Regions from separate parts of the Arthrobacter sp. NPDC056493 genome, predicted to be linked through region 1. Evidence: predicted binding sites of a transcription regulator. Region 1 holds the regulator's gene; each other region holds the start of a gene.
The links. Region 1 encodes LexA, which represses DNA repair genes until DNA is damaged. Its sites were predicted from a motif close to TCGAACANNTGTTCGA; they were not measured.
Positions count from the first base shown of each region.

Region 2: the regulator LexA is predicted to act here: its motif matches at 1,280-1,295, upstream of ACFQ50_RS20350 (DUF6504 family protein).
Region 3: the regulator LexA is predicted to act here: its motif matches at 933-948, upstream of ACFQ50_RS23875 (LexA family protein).
Region 4: the regulator LexA is predicted to act here: its motif matches at 1,036-1,051, upstream of ACFQ50_RS12350 (DUF222 domain-containing protein).

Region 1 is NZ_JBHTSL010000034.1:5,690-7,883, reverse strand. Features, by position in the region: gene ACFQ50_RS14375 (ATP-dependent DNA helicase) at 1-411, shown strand, start outside; gene lexA (transcriptional repressor LexA) at 471-1,217, opposite strand; gene ACFQ50_RS14365 (LysM peptidoglycan-binding domain-containing protein) at 1,526-1,894, shown strand; gene ACFQ50_RS14360 (histidinol-phosphate transaminase) at 2,001-2,194, shown strand, end outside.
Region 2 is NZ_JBHTSL010000064.1:7,182-9,375, forward strand. Features, by position in the region: gene ACFQ50_RS20345 (DNA polymerase III subunit alpha) at 1-856, opposite strand, end outside; gene ACFQ50_RS20350 (DUF6504 family protein) at 853-1,218, opposite strand; gene ACFQ50_RS20355 (hypothetical protein) at 1,376-1,762, shown strand; gene ACFQ50_RS20360 (chorismate mutase) at 1,888-2,194, opposite strand, start outside.
Region 3 is NZ_JBHTSL010000101.1:281-2,474, reverse strand. Features, by position in the region: partial or broken gene ACFQ50_RS23880 (Y-family DNA polymerase) at 1-423, opposite strand, end outside; gene ACFQ50_RS23875 (LexA family protein) at 489-920, opposite strand; gene ACFQ50_RS23870 (hypothetical protein) at 1,109-1,402, opposite strand; gene ACFQ50_RS23865 (helicase associated domain-containing protein) at 1,473-2,150, opposite strand.
Region 4 is NZ_JBHTSL010000026.1:43,067-45,260, reverse strand. Features, by position in the region: gene ACFQ50_RS12360 (amino acid ABC transporter permease) at 1-67, opposite strand, end outside; gene ACFQ50_RS12355 (substrate-binding periplasmic protein) at 123-968, opposite strand; gene ACFQ50_RS12350 (DUF222 domain-containing protein) at 1,301-2,194, shown strand, end outside.

The DNA.
Region 1 (2,194 bases):
CTGGTGAAGCAGTTTGCCGACGAGCCCGATACCTGCCTGTTCGGGACGATGTCGCTGTGGCAGGGGGTCGACGTGCCGGGAGGATCATGCCGCCTGGTGGTCATCGACAGGATTCCCTTCCCGCGCCCCGACGACCCGCTGATGACCGCACGGTCCCGGGCCGTTGCCCAGGCCGGCGGCAACGGCTTCATGTCCGTATCCGCCACGCACGCGGCGATCAGGCTTGCCCAGGGGGCGGGACGGCTCATCCGGTCCACGTCTGACAAGGGCGTGGTGGCGGTGCTGGATTCCCGGCTGTCCACGGAACGCTATGGCGGGTTCCTGCGGGCCGCACTGCCGCCGTTCTGGCCGACGACAGACCGGAAGACTGCCGTGGCGGCCCTCGAAAGGCTCGCCGGCGCGCAGGCATAAGGACGCCCCGGGCTGTTACAGCCCGGGGCAGAAGGTTTTGTGCCGACAAGCCCCAGCTGCTACAGCGAGCGGAGCACGGAAACCACCTTGCCCATGACCACGGCGTGGTCGCCGAGGATGGGTTCGTACTGCGTGTTCTGCGGAAGCAGCCAGGTGTGGCCGTCCCGCTGCCGGAAGGTCTTGACCGTGGCTTCGTCATCGAGCAGCGCCGCGACGATGTCACCATTAACCGCATCGCTTTGCCGCCGGACCACAACCCAGTCTCCGTCGCAGATGGCGGCGTCCACCATGGAGTCGCCGGCGACCTTGAGCATGAAGAGTTCACCGTGGCCCACCAGCTGGCGGGGCAGCGGCATCAGGTCCTCCACCATCTGGTCCGCCAGGATGGGGCCGCCGGCGGCAATCCGGCCGACCAGCGGGACCATGGCGGTGTCCATCGCGCTGGGCAGTTCGGACACGGAGCCGCCTGCCGTGCCCAACGCCGGGGCCTTGTCCGCGCCGCCGGATTTGGCCGTCCCTGCATCCAGGGTCAGCGGCATGAGGACCTCCATGGCGCGCGGCCGTTTGGGGTCCCGCCGCAGGTAGCCAAGCTTTTCCAGCTGGGAGAGCTGATGGGTCACGCTGGACAGGCTGGCAAGGCCAACGGTGTCGCCGATTTCCCGCATCGACGGCGGGTAGCCGTTCTCGTTGACCGAGCGCTGGATGGTTTCCAGGATCTTCTTCTGGCGGAGCGTAAGTCCCTTGGGGGTCCGCTGAGACCGCGGGCTGCGCTGGGGAGCCTTGCCGTCAGAGGCCTGTGCTGCCATGTTCGCCAACGCCTTTCCGTTCCTCCCGGCCGCGCTAGCTGGTGGCCGGGAACTTCCGGCCTGAAAAATGTCAGACCCTGCTGATCAACTGCAGATGTGGTTGTTCTGTGATTTCCAACGTAGGCCAGCCATAGGGCTTTTTCAAACATTTGTTCTAGCGAGTCTCGACTTAATTCGTTGATAGGTGCTAAAACTTAGGAAAAGCAAAGTTCGAACATGTGTTCTAGTGAGGGCGGTTTTTCAGCCCGATGTTCGAACTGTCTATTCGAACGCGAGGCAGTACAACTTGGTCCAGGAGGGCTCACGCCATGTCAGCTTCAACAGCAATAACCCAGTCCCGCGGAGTGTCCCGGCCCGGTAAGCCGCCGCGCCTTCGCCTCACCCGCCGCGGCCGGATTGTCCTCATCGGGCTGCCGCTTGTCATGCTCGCCGCCGTGCTCCTGTCGCTGACCGGGCTCCTTAACTCGCCGGCCAAAGCAGCGGACAGTGCCAGCGGCCTGTCTGTCACGCCGACGGTTTCGGTTACGGTGCAGCCCGGCGAATCACTCTGGGCCATCGCCGGAAAAGTCGATCCGGGCCGCGATCCCCGCGACGTCATTGCGGACATCGTCCAGCTCAACGACCTTCAGGCCGGGAAGGTCATGCCCGGGCAGCAGCTGTTTGTGCCCAACAAATAACTTGTGCCAACAAATAACGCCGGCAAATAGTGCCGGCGCGCGGTTCCGTGGGCTTCGGGACCGTCACAGTTTCCGGCCAGCCCTCCGGGTTACTTAAACTGTCTAGGTGACTGACCAGCTTGAGCGACTGAACCGACTGCCCCTGCGGACCAACCTGAGGGGGCTGTCCCCTTACGGCGCCCCGCAGCTTGACGTTCCGATCCTGCTCAACGTCAACGAGAACACTCATGGTGTGCCCGCCGACGTGCAGGCGGCCATTACCGCGGCCGTAAGCGAGGCCGCCACGGGACTCAACCGCTA
Region 2 (2,194 bases), on a different contig from region 1:
TGCCCAGCTCCACCATTTGGTCCGGGGTTTTCAGCCAGCCCTGCCCATTCGGCTGGAGCAGCGGCGCGGCGCAGAGCTCGGGAAGAGACTTCAGCGTGCGGGCGGAATCCAGGACGTCTGCGGTGGCAGCCCCGTCCTCCTCGCAGTAACGGACTGCGTTGGTAAGTACGGCCGGCACGCTGTACTCCTGGGCCAGTTTGAGCATGCGGACCGCATGGGCCGTGCTTAGGGGCTCCCCAGGTGCACTGAGGTGGGTGACGATCTCTGCTGCGATGCTTCCTGCCGGCATGGCGTCCAGCCAACCCTTGAACAGGGTGCGTGGCCGGAGGTACCGCCGGCCGCCGAGTGCCAGGCCGACGTCGGAATCCGGGCCCAACAGAACGGTGAGCACCGGTTTCAGGGTTTCCGGGTCCAGGACGCGGGAGGCGAGTTCCGCCCTGGTGACGGCAACGGGTACCGTTCCCCCAGCCTTGCCCGTGGTGCGGGCATGGGCGTCGGAGATCAGCCGGCACAGTGCCTTGTATCCTGCGCCGTTATTGTGTCCGTGCGCAAGCACCACGACACGCCCGGTGACGCGGTCTGCCGAGAACCGTGTTTTGGAAACCCGGGCATCAGGCAACCCGTCCTCGTGGTCCCCGTCGTCGTCGAACACCGACAGGTCCACGCCGACCACTGGGTCAATCCCTGCAGCCATGCATGCCTTGAGGTGTTTGACGGTGCCATACAGGCCGTCCCGGTCCGTGCACCCGAGGGCAGTTGCGCCCTGGGCGGCTGCAGCCTGGGCGAGTTCATCTGGCCAGGAGACACCATAGTGGGCACTGAAGGCGGTGGAAACGTGTAGGTGAGTGAAGCTCATGCTGATTTGTGTTGGAGTGCGTCTTTTGGCCGGAGGGCGTCGTGGATGCGGAGCAGCCGCCAGCGTCCGCTGCCGGTATGCCGCACCAGGTCAAGGGTTAGTGGTTCCGTCGGTTCTGCAGCCGGAGCTTCAGTCGGGGTACTTCTGCCTGCAGGCATGACCTGCACCCGCCAGATCTCATGGTCTACAAGCCCGGGGCCGCTCCCCAGTGGTGCACGCCGTTCTTCGGCCCACCACTGGCGGCGCTCGTACCAGCGCAAGGGTTCAGCACAGACCCGGTACTCCCTGCCGCCCCACCGAAGCTCCGCCGGCTCACCGGTAGGCGCGCAGACGACGTCAACAGACTCGCTGAACGTTCCCATGGGTGCCTCCGGATACCAATCTCATCCTGCAGAAAATACGCAGCAGAATTTACACAGTAATTCGAATATGTATTCGAATAGTTCCAGTCTACGCCGGGCCGCAGACAAAACCTAGATGGGTGTGGACGGACGGCGGCTCACAGGGCAGGATGGTCCCATGAGTTCCAATGACGCGCTCCTGAAGCAGGTAAGCATCGCCGCCAAAGAAAGCACATTGGTGGCCAAGTTCGATATCGACGGCAACATTCCAGCATCGGGCGCCTTCGTGGTGGGGCTCGTGGCTGCCACTCCGGATTATTCACATCAACGGAGGCTGGGAATCGAGTTCATGAACGGCGAGGCGGTCTCGATCTACTCCTTCAGCCATGACGGCACGGAGGAGAACTTCGACCTCAGCAGCGTTGAGCACTCGGGCAACACCATCACAGGCAACTTCCCCATGAGCACGGTACTGGGGCTCGACAAGAGCCACCTCATGTCCGCGTTCAGCGAGGCCGACGGGCGGGAATTCCAGTCCGGCGTGCCCGTTGAGGAGAAGCTCTAGAGGGTCAGCGCCCCCGCGTGCGGCACCGGGCAGCAGCCCGATCAGCCGGCCCCGCGCCTCGGCGCGCCTGTCTGAGGCCTGAAACCGGCCGCCGCCAGAAAACGGCTACAGCCAGAGACAACTGATCAGCTGTTGTCGTTGTGGATTTTCATCTCAAGCTCGATGAACTTCGAGATCATGGCCCGGTACGTGGTTTCCACGATGTCCGGGTCGATTTCTTTTTTCTCGGCGGCCAGGCGCACGTGCTCGATGACCCGCTCCACGCGCCCCGGGGCCCGCACTTCGGCGTCGTCGCCCTTCAGCGTTCCCGCGATGCGGATCAGGCGCTCACGGCGGGCAATCAGCGTGACGATCTGCTCGTCCACCTCATCCACCGCGACCCGCACGGCGGCGAGCTGTTCCCGGTCAGCCTGGGCATTTTTCTCGTCTCCG
Region 3 (2,194 bases), on a different contig from region 1:
CCCGACGCAGACGGGCACGCCGACGTTCCGCCGGACCGCGGCTTTCATGGACCGGCCCAGGGCCAGCAGCTCGGCAGGGGAGCCTTTGACGCCGAGGAAGGCCTCGTCGATGCTGTAGACCTCCAGCCAGGCCGAGTATCGGCCCAGCAGTTCCATGACCCGGGCGCTGATGTCCCCGTAGAGCTCGTAGTTGGACGAGAGCGCGACGAGGCCCCATTCCTTGGCCCTGGGGGCGAGTTTGAACCAGGGCTCGCCCATGGGGATGCCCAGGGCCTTGGCCTCGGGGGAGCGGGTGACCGCGCACCCATCGTTGTTGGAGAGGACGATGACGGGTTTGTGCTCCAGGGACGGGTTGAACGCCCGTTCCGCGGAGGCGTAGAAGCAGTTCACGTCCACGTGCGCGATCTGCGGCATCCGCCGCATCAGTGCCGGCCTAGACACTGTCGGCCCCCTGCCCGCACGGCTCCCGTGTAACGGAAAAGCGCGCGTTAGACATGGTGCAGGCACCGGGTCGCGACACCCCAGATGGTGAGGTCGGCCAGGGCCGGGACGCGGATGTCCGGGTAGGACGGGTTCTCTGCCTGCAGCACCACCCCGGCGGGCGTGATCCGCAGCCGCTTGATCGTCAGCTCACCGTCCAGGACCGCGACGACCACGCACCCGTCGGTGGGTTCCAGTGCCCGGTTCACGATCAGTTCGTCCCCGTCGCTGATTCCCGCGCCCTCCATGGATTCCCCGGTCACGCGGACGACGTAGGTGCTGGTGATGTCCTTGATCAGGTGCTCGTTCAGGTCGATCCGGCCGTCGAAGTAGTCCTGCGCCGGCGACGGGTACCCGGCAGCGACCGGCACCGGGGAGACCAGCACCGATAACAATGAGACGCCCGCATCTATCACGCGGGGGCCAATAACAACGCCCACAACACACCTTTTTCGAATATATGTTCGATAGGTTTCAAGTGTAGCGCCGGGGACTGACAACCGAACGCCCCGCCTCAGATTGCATCCGATGCTGGCGGAGGACCGGCCCGGGTTGTACCCAATGGGGACAGCTTTGAGCTGTGCGGAGGGCTCCACCTGCCCCCAACGGGCACAACCCGTTCACCCGCTCAGGTAGGTTGCGCGCCGTCCTTTGGGAAGTCGCGGAGGGTGACCGCGATCGCCCGGACCGCTGCCGGGTTTTCCGTCCAGGATCCTCCGGCGCGGGTGCAGGCACGGAAGCTGACCACCTTTGAGCGCTCTGCTGCCTCGGTCAGCTGGGCCCAGGCGCTGCGCAGGTCTTCTTCCTGCTCGGCCGACAGCGGAGCCTTCGAGGGCGCCGGGGGCTCGGCGGGGAGGTCTGGGGCGGGTCCGCGGCCGGGGGCGGCCGCTGCCTTGCGTTGAAAGAGACGTCTGAGGCTCATTTCCGTATCCCCTTTCGGTAAATGAGAGTCCACAGCCAGAGTACTAATGCCTGGCGTCTCCGTCTCCGGCTCAGCTGTCTGGGGCGCTGGGGCTGTTGTGGGGTTTCCGGCCACGTTGCCGTCCGGTGCGCCAGCCCGGCAGCGCCTCGTCCAGGGTCCGTGCTTTGGCTGGTTCGAGTTCGCCGCGGCGCGCCTTTTGGCGCTGGACGTGGATCCAGACGCCCAGGTCGTGTTCTTCGCCGGTCACGACTGCCTTGTGCCGCGGCCAGTCGTGCCCCGCGGCCCGGTACCGGGCCAGGGCGGTGAGCCGGTCCTGCCATCTGGCCTCGTCGGCCACTGGCCGTGGTGGCCGTTGCCAGTCCGGGAGTAAGGCAAGCCCGTCACGGTAGGCCGGTGCGAGTGTCCCGGCCGCGGCGTCGCGGCGGCGCCGCTCCCACCAGGACGCCAACATCCGCTCCGTAGCATCAATGGCTGTACGGGTGGGGTAACGGCCGGTTTCCTGGACCAGGGCCACGAGCTGGCGCATCCGCGCCAGCCCCAGCACGCTCACCTGTGGCGTCGATGTGCCGGCGGCCTGTTCGTGGGCTGCCTGGAGCCCGGGGTCGGCGGCCAGCGCCACGGACAGGTGGTAGCTGATGGTCGAGGCGGGGGCCCTGGTGAGCGCGGCGATCCGGGGGCGGGTCAGTCCGCCCCGGTACATCAGCACCCACTCCGCGTTCGGAGCCGAAGTATGCCGTCTGGTCGTCACGGCACCATCCTGCCACTCGGGTCGCCTGTGGCCGTGGAGGGGCC
Region 4 (2,194 bases), on a different contig from region 1:
TTCCAAGGCCCTGCATCATTGCAGGCACTGCCCGGGCAACCACGTCCCAGTCGAAGTTGTAGTTCATGATGTCTTGGCTCCTTGCCGGGTGACTTCTTGCCAGATCATTTCTTGGCAGGTCACTACTTCTTCAGGTCGCCGAGGTTGTCCACCTCGAAGTAGTTGACCTTGGTGTAGGCCTGGGCGAGCTTGCCGCTCTTCTGTGCACGCTCGATGGCGATGTTGACGATCTGCATCGAGCGGGCGTCGACGCCGGCTGGCACACCGTACGCGGCGGTGCCCGAGTAGATCTCCGGATCCGGGACGACGATCTTCAGCGTCTTGTCTGCCTGGGCCTGCGATTCAGCGGTGGGAAGGTCCGTGAATTCGGCGACCGCGCGGCCGGCCTGGATGGCGGAGATGGCGTTCGAGTAGGAATCCATGGGCATGATCTTGGACGTCAGGCCCTTCAACGTGGCTTCCGGAGCTGCGCCCTGGGCGGTAGCGATCTGGCCGCCGCTCTGGATGATCTGGTCAGAGGTGGTGTGTGGCGAGGTGGCCTTCACCACGAACACGCCGGGGTACTCGTAGACGGGGTTCGTGAAGGAGATCGCCAGTGACCGCTCCACGGTGTAATCGAGGTTTGCTGCGAAGTCGTAGCGGTTGGCCTGCAGGCCGGCCACGATGTTCTTCCATTCCGCGGCAACAGGCACCAGCTTCACGCCGAGCTGCTTGGCCAGTTCCTCCAGCGGAATGAGGTTGGGTCCGCCCAGTGTGCCGTCGGCCTGCTGGACGGTCATGGGCGGAGCGATGGCAACGCCGACGCGGAGTTCGCCGCGCTTCTTGATTTCCTCGATGAACGTGCCCTGCGCCGAGCCGGTGGAAGCGGCGGCGCTGTTGCCGCGGAAGCCGCTGCCGAAGAAGCCTGCGGTTGCGGACAGTACGGCGATGTCGAGGACAGCAAGGACGATCTTGCTTGTTTTGGTCATTGTCTAAACCCTCTTTACGGGAATGGGGTTACCGGGCTGGCGGCGGCATCAAGGGGCCGTCCGCAGCTCGAAGGAATTTTTGTGGCCGGCGGCGGTGGGCTGCCGGTCGGGGAGGTGAGGGGCGGCGTGAGTTCCGGGCCGCCGTCGTGGTTTGGTTGTTTTATTGTCAAACAATCTGCGTGCTGGTTCAACAGTAGCGCTGTGACCCCGGCCACGTCCAGTACTTTTTTCGCGGGCCCTGAACCCGCAGCATTAAATGTCAGACCCTCCCCCTAGCCTGAAAGTGTCCGGTAGGAAGAAGTGCCGGCACTTCTTCCGGGAGGGGGAGAGGCGTGGAGGTCCAGGCATTCGTCACCGACGATGAGACGTGGATTCCGGCTGTCGACTTCACGGACCGGGAGGATTCACTGCTCGCCGGCACCGTGAGCGTTCCGCTCGCCTCCTTCCTCACCGCCGACGAAGCACTCGGCGTGGTGGAGTCGACCGACCGGCTCATCGCCTGGGCAACGGGCGTGAAAATGGGGGCCCTGGCGCGGGTCGAAGAAGCGATTGGCGAGGAATCGCCCCGGCGGCAAGAGAACCAGCCGGTACGGTTCGGTGGGGACGAAACGCATGCGCTTGCTGTCACGGAGGTGTCCACCGCCTGTGCCCTCTCGGAAGGCACGGCCGCGCGTTTCCTGAACGACGCAGCGGATCTGACCACGGCCCAGTGGGAGGTCCTTGAGGCGGTCCAGGCAGGCGAGATTACCGAAGCGCACGCCCGGGTTATCCTCGATCAGGCCCGCTCCCTCCCCGCAGAGCAGGCCGAAAAATTCGCTACGGTTGCCCTGCGGCGAACGCGGACACGGCAAGGCCGCCGCCGCACAACGTCCGAATTCCGCGCATGCCTGCGTCGGCTGCGGGAGAGCCTGCACCCCGAGAGCCTCGCGGCCCGTAAAGAGGCTGCCCAGCGTGAGCGCGGCGTTTGGTTCTCGGCCGAGCCGGACGGCATGTGCACGCTCTCCGCCTTCCTCACTGCGGACGTCGGGATGGCCATTTTCAATGGGCTCGACCGCGATGCGCGGCAGGCCAGCGTGCGGGCTGCAGAGCTCAGGGGCCTTCCCGGGCCGCGCCCTGATGCTGAACCCGGCACACTGTCGGAGCTCCGCGCTGATGCGCTGGCCTACCGCCTTTTTGGTGGGTCTGACGGGCTCTTGGGCGGATCCGGCGAGCTTCCAAACGGATCT